Regions from separate parts of the Streptomyces sp. NPDC034085 genome, predicted to be linked through region 1. Evidence: predicted binding sites of a transcription regulator. Region 1 holds the regulator's gene; each other region holds the start of a gene.
What was found. The regulator HrcA, encoded in region 1, represses chaperone genes, less so after heat shock. The targets are predictions, from matches to a motif close to TTNGCACTCNGNNNNNCNGAGTGCNAA.
Positions count from the first base shown of each region.

Region 2: groES (co-chaperone GroES) is a predicted target of HrcA. The motif match lies at 2,316-2,342, and genes of this name have one in related genera.
Region 3: groL (chaperonin GroEL) is a predicted target of HrcA. The motif match lies at 898-924, and genes of this name have one in related genera.

Region 1 covers NZ_JBVISL010000001.1:710,534-714,688, reverse strand. Annotated here, with positions in the region: gene ACZ501_RS03370 (MBL fold metallo-hydrolase) at 1-681, opposite strand, end outside; gene hrcA (heat-inducible transcriptional repressor HrcA) at 842-1,858, shown strand; gene dnaJ (molecular chaperone DnaJ) at 1,859-3,001, shown strand; gene ACZ501_RS03355 (nitronate monooxygenase) at 3,169-4,155, shown strand, end outside.
Region 2 covers NZ_JBVISL010000002.1:230,070-234,224, forward strand. Annotated here, with positions in the region: gene ACZ501_RS06325 (ArsR/SmtB family transcription factor) at 1-204, opposite strand, end outside; gene ACZ501_RS06330 (putative quinol monooxygenase) at 309-617, shown strand; gene ACZ501_RS06335 (FtsW/RodA/SpoVE family cell cycle protein) at 614-2,020, opposite strand; gene groES (co-chaperone GroES) at 2,486-2,794, shown strand; gene groL (chaperonin GroEL) at 2,907-4,155, shown strand, end outside.
Region 3 covers NZ_JBVISL010000011.1:81,349-85,503, forward strand. Annotated here, with positions in the region: gene ACZ501_RS29660 (ubiquitin-like small modifier protein 1) at 1-134, shown strand, start outside; gene ACZ501_RS29665 (cold-shock protein) at 536-742, shown strand; gene groL (chaperonin GroEL) at 1,086-2,708, shown strand; gene ACZ501_RS29675 (phosphoribosylanthranilate isomerase) at 2,853-3,464, shown strand; gene ACZ501_RS29680 (hypothetical protein) at 3,727-4,155, shown strand, end outside.

The DNA.
Region 1 (4,155 bases):
CACGAAGCCCGCGTCGACCAGCGCTCCGTGACCCGGCACGTACACCGCGTCGTCGCCGCCCAGGGCCAGCAGCCGGTCCAGCGCGGCGGGCCACTGGCCCGGCACCGCGTCCCGGCCGGCCTGGGGCTCGCCCGACTCCTCGACCAGGTCCCCGCAGAACACCGCCTCCCGCTCGCCCGGCACGAAGACGGCCAGGTCGTGCTGGGAGTGCGCGGGCCCCACGTTGGCCAGCAGCACCTGCACCCCGCCCAGCTCGAGCGTCCACTCGCCCGACACCAGGTGCCGGGGCGCCTGGAGCAGGTCCGCCGCCTCGGCGGCCTCCGCCTCCGCCAGCCCGTGCCGGACCGCGCTCGCCCGTACCTCCTCCCGGCCCGTCGGGGTCGACAGCTGCCGGTCCAGGCCGACCGCACCGTAGAACTCGGCGCCCGCGAAGGCCGCACCGCCCAGTACGTGGTCGAAATGTCCGTGGGTGAATGCGATATGGGTCACGCGCCGGCCCGTCAGCCGCTCCGCCTCGGCCCGCACCCCCGCGCCCTCGCACACACTCGATCCGGGGTCGACCAGCAGCACCGAATCGTCCCCCACCACCAGCCCCACGGTGCAGTCCCACACCGGAAGCCGCCGCCTGCCGACCCGTCCGGTGACCCGTTCCCAGCCCGCCTCTTCCCAACGCACGTCCATGCGGCGACGCTACCCTGGCGGGCCGCCCTTGCCCCCGGACTACTACCCGGCCGTACACTGACCGGGGGATCTCTGGCACTCCCACCCGCTGAGTGCCAGCCAGCCAGGACCGGCCACGGCGGCCACGACCGAGACCGACACGCATCCGGAGGTGTGCGCGATGCTCAGTGAACGCAGACTCGAGGTACTGCGCGCCATCGTCCAGGACTACGTCGGGACGGAGGAGCCCGTCGGCTCCAAGGCCCTCACGGAACGCCACCGCCTCGGCGTCTCGCCCGCCACCGTGCGCAACGACATGGCCGTGCTGGAGGAGGAGGGCTACATCGCGCAGCCCCACACCAGCGCCGGCCGGATCCCCACCGACAAGGGCTACCGGCTGTTCGTCGACAAGCTGGCGGGCGTCAAGCCGCTGTCGACGCCCGAGCGCCGCGCCATCCAGAACTTCCTGGACGGCGCCGTCGACCTCGACGACGTCGTCGGCCGCACGGTACGGCTGCTCGCGCAGCTCACCCGCCAGGTCGCCGTCGTCCAGTACCCCTCGCTGACCCGCTCCACCGTCCGGCACGTCGAGCTGCTGTCGCTGGCCCCGGCCCGGCTGATGCTCGTACTGATCACCGACACCGGGCGGGTCGAGCAGCGCATGGTCGACACCCAGACCCCCTTCGGCGAGAACTCCCTCGCCGACCTGCGGGCGCGGCTCAACAGCAGGGTCGTCGGCCGTCGGTTCACCGACGTGCCGCAGCTGGTGCAGGACCTTCCGGAGTCGTTCGAGATCGACGACAGGGCGACCGTCAAGGCCGTCATCGCGACCCTTCTCGAAACGCTGGCGGAGGAGGCGGAGGAGCGGCTGATGATCGGCGGCACCGCCAACCTCACGCGCTTCGGACATGACTTCCCCCTGACGATCAGGCCGGTGCTCGAAGCACTCGAGGAGCACGTCGTGCTCCTCAAGCTGCTCGGCGAGGCCGGTGAGTCGGGGATGGCCGTACGGATCGGGCACGAGAACGCCTACGAGGGGCTCAACTCCACGTCGGTCGTGTCCGTCGGCTACGGTTCGGGCGGCGAAGCAGTCGCCAAACTCGGCGTGGTCGGACCGACCCGCATGGACTACCCCGGAACGATGGGAGCGGTACGCGCAGTGGCACGTTACGTCGGACAGATCCTGGCGGAGTCGTAAGTGGCCACGGACTACTACGCCGTACTCGGCGTACGCCGCGACGCATCGCAGGACGAGATCAAGAAGGCCTTCCGCCGCCTCGCGCGTGAACTCCACCCGGACGTGAACCCGGACCCGAAGACGCAGGAGCGCTTCAAGGAGATCAACGCGGCCTACGAGGTGCTCTCGGACCCGCAGAAGAAGCAGGTCTACGACCTCGGCGGCGACCCGCTGTCCTCCTCGGGCGGCGGTGGCGGCGCGGGCGGCTTCGGCGCGGGCGGCTTCGGCAACTTCTCCGACATCATGGACGCCTTCTTCGGGCAGGCCTCGCAGCGCGGCCCGCGCTCGCGGACCCGCCGCGGCCAGGACGCCATGATCCGCCTGGACCTGGAACTGGACGAGGCCGCCTTCGGCACGACCAAGGACATCCAGGTCGACACGGCCGTCGTCTGCACCACCTGCTCCGGCGAGGGCGCCGCCCCCGGCACCTCGGCGCAGACGTGTGACATGTGCCGCGGCCGCGGTGAGGTCTCGCAGGTCACCCGGTCCTTCCTGGGCCAGGTCATGACCTCGCGCCCCTGCCCGCAGTGCCAGGGCTTCGGCACCGTGGTCCCGACCCCCTGCCCCGAGTGCGCGGGCGACGGCCGGGTCCGCTCCCGCCGCAGCCTCACGGTCAAGATCCCGGCCGGCGTCGAGAACGGCACCCGGATCCAGCTCGGGGGCGAGGGCGAGGTCGGCCCCGGCGGCGGCCCCGCCGGCGACCTGTACGTGGAGATCCACGAGCTGCCGCACCCGACCTTCCAGCGGCGCGGTGACGACCTGCACTGCACGGTCACCATCCCCATGACGGCCGCGGCCCTGGGCACCAAGTGCCCGCTGGAGACGCTGGACGGCATGGAGGAGATCGACATCCGGCCCGGCACCCAGTCCGGCCAGGCCATCCCGCTGCACGGGCGGGGCGTCACCCACCTGCGCGGCGGCGGCCGGGGCGACCTGATCGTCCACGTCGAGGTCACCACCCCCGGCAAGCTGGACGCCCAGCAGGAGGAGCTGCTGCGCCAGCTCGCGAAGCTGCGCGGCGAGGAGCGGCCGACGGGCCAGTTCGCGCCCGGCCAGCAGGGCCTGTTCAGCCGCCTGAAGGACGCGTTCAACGGTCGCACCTGAGCGGCCCCGAAGGCCTCGTACGAGCCCGGTCCGGAGCGTCCCGGACCGGGCTCCGTGCTTCCCGCCCCACCGCCCCCGGCGATGCGAGGACAGTGCCGGGGAAGCGGACTATGCCAGGCGAATGCGGTGATTCGGCCCGGTGGTCGGGACGTGGCACGATGCAGTCCATGTCCTCCGCGCCGAACGGTCTCCACCGGTACCCGATCGTGCAGGCTCCCATGGCGGGCGGCGTCTCCTGCCCGCCGCTCGTCGCCGCCGTGTCCGACGCCGGCGGGCTCGGCTACCTGGCCGGCGGCTACAAGACCGCCGACGGCATGTACCAGGAGATCAAGCAGACGCGCGGCCTCACCCGGCGGCCCTTCGGCGTGAACCTCCTCATGCCGCAGACCGGCCCCGTCGACCAGACCGCCGTCGAGGCCTACCGCGGGCAGCTGGCCGGCGAGGCCAACTGGTACGCGGTCTCGCTCGCCGCGGAGGACATCATCGGCACCAGCGACGACGGCTACGAAGCCAAGCTGGCCATCCTGCTGGAGGACCCCGTCCCGGTGGTCTCCTTCACCTTCGGCACCCCCGCGCCCGAAGTGCTCGCGCGGCTGCGCAAGGCCGGTACGCACACCGTCGTCACCGTCACCTCGGTCGACGAGGCCCGGGCCGCGCAGGCCGCCGGCGCCGACGCCGTCTGCGTCCAGGGCGTCGAGGCCGGCGGCCACCAGGGCACCCACCGGGACGACCCGCAGACCGACGGCACGGCCGGCGTCGGCCTGCTCGCGCTGGTCGCGCAGGTACGGGAGGCCGTGGCCCTGCCCATCATCGCGGCGGGCGGTCTGATGCGCGGCGCGCAGATCGCGGCGCTGCTGGCGGCGGGCGCGGAGTCGGCGCAGCTCGGCACGGCCTTCCTGGTGTGCCCGGAGTCCGGGGCGCACCCGCTGCACAAGAAGGCCCTGACCGACCCGATGTTCGCCCACACGGAACTGACCCGGGCCTTCTCGGGCCGGCCGGCCCGGGGCCTGGTCAACCGCTTCATGCGGGAGCACGGGCCGTACGCCCCGGCCGCCTACCCGCAGGTCCACCACATGACCGCGGGACTGCGCAAGGCGGCCGCCGCGGCCGGGGACCCGCAGGGCATGTCCCTGTGGGCGGGGCAGGGCCACCGG
Region 2 (4,155 bases), on a different contig from region 1:
GCCCGCCTCGCGCAGGGTCCGGAAGTGGTGGGTGACCGTCGCCTTCGAGACGGGGAGCGCGAACGAGGCGCAGGTGCGCGCCGTCCCCTCCGGGGCGGTGGCCAGCTCGCGCACGACGCGGCGGCGCAGCGGGTCGGCGAGCGCGGCCAGGACCTTGCCGAGCTCGATCTCCTCGACGGCCGGGTGGCCCTCGTCGTCGGGCATGGTGGCGACCCCTTCCCTCAGGTATGGATTGGATCTTACCTGCGGCGGCTGCTACCGTCCGGCAGGTACGAATCCAGTCGTACCTACTGATGGGGAGAACTCCGATGGACCAGCTCGTCACGGTCATGGGCACCGCCCGCCCCAAGCCCGAACGCGCCGCGGAGCTGATGCGGTTGCTGCTCTCCTTCGTGGAGCCCACCCGCCAGGAGCCGGGCTGCCTCGAGTACCACTTCCACGAGGACCGGGAGGAGCCCGGCGTGTTCGTCTTCTACGAGGTGTGGCGCAGCCGGGCCGACCTGGACGCCCACCTCGCCCTGCCGCACCTGCGGGACTTCTGGGAGCGCCGGATGGACTACCTGGCCACGGACCTCGAACTCCGCTTCCTGGAGATGCGCAGCCCCCACGGCCACTAGGCCCTCCCCACCCCCGCGACCACGGGGGTGATCGTGGTCTCCGCCGGGCCGAGGGCGTCGGCCTCGCGTTGGCGTTCCGCGCTGTCGCTGATGCGGAGGAGCAGGGCGATCATGATCCAGTTGGCCAGGAGGGAGGAGCCGCCCTTCGCCAGGAAGGGGAGCGCCTTGCCGGTCAGGGGGATCAGGCCCGTGACGCCGCCGGCGACCACGAAGACCTGGAGCGCCAGTGCCGCCGCCAGGCCCACCGCCAGCAGCTTGCCGAAGGGGTCCCGCGCGGCCAGCGCCATGCGCAGGCCCCGCTGGACCAGCAGGGCGTAGACGAGCAGGACGGCCATGACCCCCGCCAGGCCGAGCTCCTCGCCGACCGTCGTCAGGATGAAGTCGCTGCGGCCCGCGAACTTGATCAGCTCCGGGTGGCCCAGGCCGAGGCCCGTGCCCGAGACGCCGCCGGTGCCGAAGCTGAACAGCGCCTGCGCGGACTGCTCCGAGTTCAGGCCCGGCGGAGGGTTCGGCGAGTAGATCGCCAGTGGGTTCAGCCAGGCCGCGACGCGCGCCTTGACGTGGGGTTCGGTCGAACCCACCACGAAGGCCCCCGCCGCCGCCATGAGCAGGCCGCACACGATCCAGCTGGTGCGCTCGGTGGCGACGTACAGCATCACCACGAAGACGCCGAAGAAGATCAGCGACGTGCCGAGGTCGCGCTCGAAGACCAGGACGAGCAGCGACAGGATCCACACCGTGATGATCGGTCCGAGCTGGCGCATGGGGGGCAGCCGCACGCCCAGGAACCTGCGGCCCGTCAGGGCCAGCGAGTCCCGGTGGACGACCAGGTAGCCGGCGAAGAAGACAGCGATCATGATCTTCACGAACTCGCCGGGCTGGAGCGAGAAACCGAACAGGATGATCCAGCGCTTCGCGCCGTACGTGTCCGCGCCGAAGAACGCGGGGGCGATCAGCAGCACCAGCGCGACGGCCATGGTGATGTAGATGAAGCGCTGGAGCAGCCGGTGGTCCCGCAGCAGCGCCACCACGAGGAGGCAGGCGGCGACCCCGACCACCGTCCACAGCAGTTGGTCGGGCGCGTTGGCCGTCGAGTCCCAGCGCTCGATGTAGCCCTGGTCGAGCCGGTGGATCAGCACCAGCCCGAGCCCCGTCAGCAGCATGGCGAGCGGGAAGACCAGCGGATCCGCGTACGCCGCGAACCGGCGGATGCCCAGGTGTCCCACCAGGGACAGCAGCGTCATGCTGATGACGAAGCTGGTGAGGTGCTGCGGCAGCTCGCCGTTCATGGCCAGCCCGGCGCTGACGTGGCCGAACACGGCGATGCCGATGACCAGGAGCAGCAGCAGCGCTTCGGTGCGGCGGCGGGCGCCCGCCACCGTCAGGGGCCTCAGGCCGCGCACGGGACGCCGCCGCCGGCGAGGGCGCCCGCCTCCGGCTGCGGAGGGGGCGGCGGCGGGGCGGATGAACGCGCGGGGGGAGGGGGAGGAGAAGACGGTGCGCCGCCCGGAGCGGCCGGGGTCGTCGCAGCGGTCGACCTGGGGCCGTTCTGCTCGGCATTGCGGCGCTTTATCTTCATATCGTCTAAGACGTTCACACCCCCGCTGTGGTTCCTTGCCCGGCGGACGGGCCCGGAGGGTCGGTGTTCAGCCGAACGGGGGGTTCGGCGGCCGGAATACGTGGAACCGACGGTCCGTGTTGGCACTCCGCTTGACCGAGTGCTAATCGCCGGAATAGTCTCGCACCTGGCACTCGCCCCTGGTGAGTGCCAACACAGCGACAGGCAGGTCCGGCACCCGCGACGACGGATCGACCTGGTCGCCACCTCAGACAGTTAACCCCGGATCTCCGAAGGGGGAGGTCGGATCGTGACGACCGCCAGCTCCAAGGTTGCCATCAAGCCGCTTGAGGACCGCATTGTGGTCCAGCCGCTCGACGCCGAGCAGACCACGGCCTCCGGCCTGGTCATCCCGGACACCGCGAAGGAGAAGCCCCAGGAGGGCGTCGTCCTCGCGGTGGGCCCGGGCCGCTTCGAGGACGGCCAGCGTCTCCCGCTGGACGTCAGCGTCGGCGACATCGTGCTGTACAGCAAGTACGGCGGCACCGAAGTGAAGTACAGCGGCGAGGAGTACCTCGTCCTCTCGGCTCGCGACGTGCTCGCGATCGTCGAGAAGTAATTCGCTTCACGAAGTTTGCTTGAGCTGCGCCCCTGGTCACCCCGCTGATTTGCCGGGCGGCGAGGGGCGCGGTTCGTTAAACCCGATTTTTCGAGAGGGCTGAACCGCTCCCATGGCGAAGATCCTGAAGTTCGACGAGGACGCCCGTCGCGCCCTCGAGCGCGGCGTCAACAAGCTTGCCGACACGGTCAAGGTGACGATCGGCCCCAAGGGCCGCAACGTCGTCATCGACAAGAAGTTCGGCGCCCCCACCATCACCAACGACGGTGTCACCATCGCCCGCGAGGTCGAGCTGGACGACCCGTACGAGAACCTGGGCGCGCAGCTGGTGAAGGAGGTGGCGACCAAGACCAACGACATCGCGGGTGACGGCACCACCACCGCGACCGTGCTGGCCCAGGCGCTGGTCCGCGAGGGTCTGCGCAACGTCGCCGCCGGCGCCTCCCCGGCCGCCCTGAAGAAGGGCATCGACGCCGCGGTCAAGGCCGTGTCCGAGGAGCTCCTCGCGACCGCCCGCCCGATCGAGGACAAGTCCGACATCGCCGCCGTGGCCGCGCTCTCCGCGCAGGACGCCCAGGTCGGCGAGCTCATCGCCGAGGCGATGGACAAGGTCGGCAAGGACGGTGTCATCACCGTCGAGGAGTCCAACGCCTTCGGCCTGGAGCTCGAGTTCACCGAGGGCATGGCCTTCGACAAGGGCTACCTCTCCCCCTATATGGTCACCGACCAGGAGCGTATGGAGGCCGTCCTCGACGACCCGTACATCCTGATCAACCAGGGCAAGATCTCCTCCATCCAGGACCTCCTGCCGCTGCTGGAGAAGGTCATCCAGGCGGGTGGCTCCAAGCCGCTGCTGATCATCGCCGAGGACGTCGAGGGCGAGGCCCTCTCCACCCTCGTCGTCAACAAGATCCGCGGCACCTTCAACGCGGTCGCGGTCAAGGCCCCCGGCTTCGGTGACCGCCGCAAGGCGATGCTCCAGGACATGGCGACCCTCACCGGTGCCACCGTCATCGCCGAGGAGGTCGGCCTCAAGCTCGACCAGGCCGGTCTGGACGTGCTGGGCTCCGCCCGCCGCGTGACCATCTCCAAGGACGACACGACCATCGTCGACGGTGGCGGCAACGCCGCTGACGTCGCGGGCCGCGTCAACCAGATCAAGGCCGAGATCGAGTCCACGGACTCGGACTGGGACCGCGAGAAGCTGCAGGAGCGCCTGGCGAAGCTCGCCGGCGGCGTCTGCGTCATCAAGGTCGGCGCCGCCACCGAGGTGGAGCTGAAGGAGAAGAAGCACCGCCTCGAGGACGCCATCTCGGCGACCCGCGCCGCGGTCGAGGAGGGCATCGTCTCCGGCGGTGGCT
Region 3 (4,155 bases), on a different contig from region 1:
ACCAGGGCAAGCTGCGCCGCTTCGTGAACGTCTACGTCAACGACGACGACGTGCGCTTCGAGGGCGGCCTGCAGACGGCGACGCCGGACGGCGCGGGCGTCTCGATCATCCCCGCCGTCGCCGGCGGCTGCTGACGCGCGGGTGTCGCGCTGACCTTTCATAAACAGAATTGCCCCCTCCGCTAATAAGCGGAGGGGGCAATTCTGCTTGATTGGGCGCGGTAGAGTTGGGCAGTCCCCTCCGCTGTTCTTGCCCGCCGCATATGAGCGGGCCGCCGGATGGTTGACATTGAGTCAACATGCGCGTGCCTTTTGGGCCTTTGGTGCCGCTTGTCTGGCCCGAGTTGCCCTGGAATACTGCAAATTTTCACTCTATTTCAAGCTTTCCGTGTGTCCAGATTTCTCGGCGGATTGACCTGTTGCTGACAGCACCGGTGCGGATACATTCAGCCGCGGTCGAGGCGTTCCGGCGCAAGTTCTGACCCGGGACCGCGAAGTGCGGTCCCGCGCAAGGGCCAGTAATAGGGGAGTTAGGCATGGCTCAGGGCACCGTCAAGTGGTTCAACGCGGAGAAGGGCTACGGCTTCATCGCGGTCGACGGTGGTGCGGATGTGTTCGTCCACTACAGCGCCATCCAGATGGACGGGTACCGCACCCTTGAAGAGGGTCAGCGGGTCGAGTTCGAGATCTCGCAGGGCCAGAAGGGTCCGCAGGCTGACATGGTCAAGCTCGCGGCCGGCTGAGTCGAAGCGCGATCGGCCACCGACGCTCGCACACACGCATGAGGGGCCCACATCCTGGACAGGGATGCGGGCCCCTCCTGTGTGTCGGCCCCAGGTCGCCTGCGTGTTGCCCGAAGCCGCTTGCACTCGCGGGGGTCGAGTGCTAATCATTGGCGTTAGCACTCTCCTGGTGAGAGTGCTACTCAGACGAGGACCGGGCCGGTGAGGCCCGCAGGGTCCGGCGGGAAGGAACCGCCGGGTCCGCAGGCCGTCCGTCGCGGGCGCGGGCGCGGTCCGGAGCAATCCACCCTCCCCTCACGCCTGGCGGCGTAGGGGGAACCCCAGTCCTGGAGGACCACTTCAGATGGCCAAGATCATTGCGTTCAACGAGGAGGCCCGGCGCGGTCTCGAGCGTGGCATGAACCAGCTCGCCGACGCCGTCAAGGTCACCCTTGGCCCCAAGGGTCGCAACGTCGTCCTTGAGAAGAAGTGGGGCGCGCCCACGATCACCAACGACGGCGTCTCCATCGCCAAGGAGATCGAGCTCGAGGACCCGTACGAGAAGATCGGCGCCGAGCTGGTCAAGGAAGTCGCCAAGAAGACGGACGACGTCGCCGGCGACGGTACGACCACCGCCACCGTCCTCGCCCAGGCGCTCGTCCGCGAGGGCCTGCGCAACGTGGCCGCCGGTGCCAACCCGATGGCCCTCAAGCGCGGTATCGAGAAGGCCGTCGAGGCCGTCTCCGCTGCCCTGCTGGCCCAGGCCAAGGATGTCGAGACCAAGGAGCAGATCGCTTCCACGGCCTCCATCTCCGCCGCCGACACCCAGATCGGCGAGCTCATCGCCGAGGCCATGGACAAGGTCGGCAAGGAAGGCGTCATCACCGTCGAGGAGTCCCAGACCTTCGGTCTGGAGCTGGAGCTCACCGAGGGCATGCGCTTCGACAAGGGCTACATCTCGGCGTACTTCGCCACCGACATGGAGCGTATGGAGGCGTCCCTGGACGACCCGTACATCCTGATCGTCAACTCCAAGATCGGCTCGGTCAAGGACCTGCTGCCGCTCCTGGAGAAGGTCATGCAGTCCGGCAAGCCGCTGCTGATCATCGCCGAGGACGTCGAGGGCGAGGCCCTGTCGACCCTGGTCGTCAACAAGATCCGCGGCACCTTCAAGTCCGTCGCCGTCAAGGCCCCGGGCTTCGGCGACCGCCGCAAGGCCATGCTCGGCGACATCGCCATCCTCACGGGCGGTACGGTCATCTCCGAGGAGGTCGGCCTCAAGCTGGAGAACGCCGGTCTCGACCTGCTCGGCCGCGCCCGCAAGGTCGTCATCACCAAGGACGAGACCACCATCGTCGACGGTGCCGGTGACAGCGACCAGGTCCAGGGCCGCGTCAACCAGATCCGCGCCGAGATCGAGAACTCCGACTCGGACTACGACCGCGAGAAGCTCCAGGAGCGCCTCGCGAAGCTGGCCGGCGGCGTGGCCGTCATCAAGGCCGGTGCCGCGACCGAGGTCGAGCTCAAGGAGCGCAAGCACCGCATCGAGGACGCCGTGCGCAACGCGAAGGCGGCCGTCGAGGAGGGCATCGTCGCCGGTGGTGGCGTGGCCCTGCTCCAGGCCTCCTCGGTCTTCGAGAAGCTCGAGCTCACCGGTGACGAGGCGACCGGCGCCAACGCCGTGAAGCTCGCGCTGGAGGCCCCGCTGAAGCAGATCGCCGTCAACGGCGGTCTCGAGGGCGGCGTCGTCGTCGAGAAGGTGCGCAACCTGGCCGTCGGCCACGGTCTGAACGCCGCGACCGGCGAGTACGTCGACATGATCGCCGAGGGCATCATCGACCCGGCGAAGGTCACGCGCTCCGCCCTGCAGAACGCCGCGTCCATCGCCGCGCTCTTCCTGACCACCGAGGCCGTCATCGCCGACAAGCCCGAGAAGGCCGGTGCCCCCGCGGGCGGCGGCATGCCGGGCGGTGACATGGACTTCTGATCGGCCCCTGGCTGATCGGCTGTTCTCGAACGAGGGCGGCACCCCCGGCGGGGTGCCGCCCTCGGGCGTTCCCGGAGACGGACGGCGGTGCCCGGCTGCCGGGACGGATCACCATCGGTCCCCGGGCTTTGGTTGACTGGGGGCATGAGCGATCTGTTCGTCAAGATCTGCGGGCTGAAGACCGCGCACGACGTCGACGTGGCCGTGGAGGCCGGGGCCGACGCCGTCGGGTTCGTCTTCGCGCCCGGCAGCCCCCGGACCATCGGCGCCGCCGAGGCCCGGGAGCTGGCCGCGCGGGTGCCGGACGGGGTGCTGACCGTCGGGGTGTTCCGGGGGCAGTCCGTCGAGGAGGTGCGCCGGCTGACCGAGGAGAGCGGCGTACGCGGCGTACAGCTGCACGGCGACGAACCGGCCGCGCACTACGCGGAACTGCGCGCCCCGGGCCGGACGCTGCTGCGCGCCACCGCCGAGCACGTCGGGCGGTGCGGGGAGTACGGGGAGGACCTGCTGCTCATCGACGCCCCCGACCCGGGCTCCGGCAAGCCCTGGAACTGGGGCTCCGCGGAATTCCGGGCGCCCGACGGGCGGTGGCTGCTGGCCGGCGGGCTGAACCCGGGCAACGTGCGGGAGGCCGTCAAGGCGACGCGGGCCTGGGGCGTGGACGTCTCCAGCGGTGTCGAGCGGGAGCGCGGCGTGAAGGACCCCGGGCTGATCCGCGCCTTCATCGAAGCGGTGCGGGGTTCCTCGCACGGGTGACGCCGCGGGCGTGGGCGGCGGGTGTGGGCGGTGGTAGCCCGGCGTGCCGCCGTCAGTCCGCGGAGCTAGCCTGGAACTGGACGCAGGTGCCCGGCGCGCGGGTTCTGGACCGCTGAACTGCCGGTCCAGGGCGGGCGGGTCCGAGGTGGACGAGGCCGTGTGCGCCCCCTCCTCCCCCGCCTCATCGCACCCGGGCCCTCGGCGCGCTCGCGCCGTCGAGGCGTCCGCCCCCATCGGTGCTTTCCCGGCAAGGAGGGAACGCATGAACAGGCATGCCCGTTATGCACTTCTCGCCCCGCTCCTGGTCACCGCGGTCGCCATGCCGCCCACGATGGCCGCCCACGCCGCCCCCGCCCCGCTCACGCCGTCCGCCGCCCCCCAGGCGGCCTGCAAGCTCGTCGTGGCACCCGGCACGAATCCCGTCGAGTACGACCTGGTGATGACCGGCTTCAGGGGCGGTCAGCTGCTCAGGGTGTCGGGCCCGGAGAAATTCCAGCGCAACGCCAACGGCGCGGGCTCCGTCACGGAAGAGGACGTCAAGAAGGGCGCCTACACCGTGACGAGCGGCTGGGGCAGGAACGAGCGGAAGACAGGCTGCACCAAGGATCCCAGGCCGCCCGCGCCCGTCAAGGTCCGGATCACCGACGCGGACATCACGGGCGCGTCCACCACTCCCGCAGCGGTCGACTGC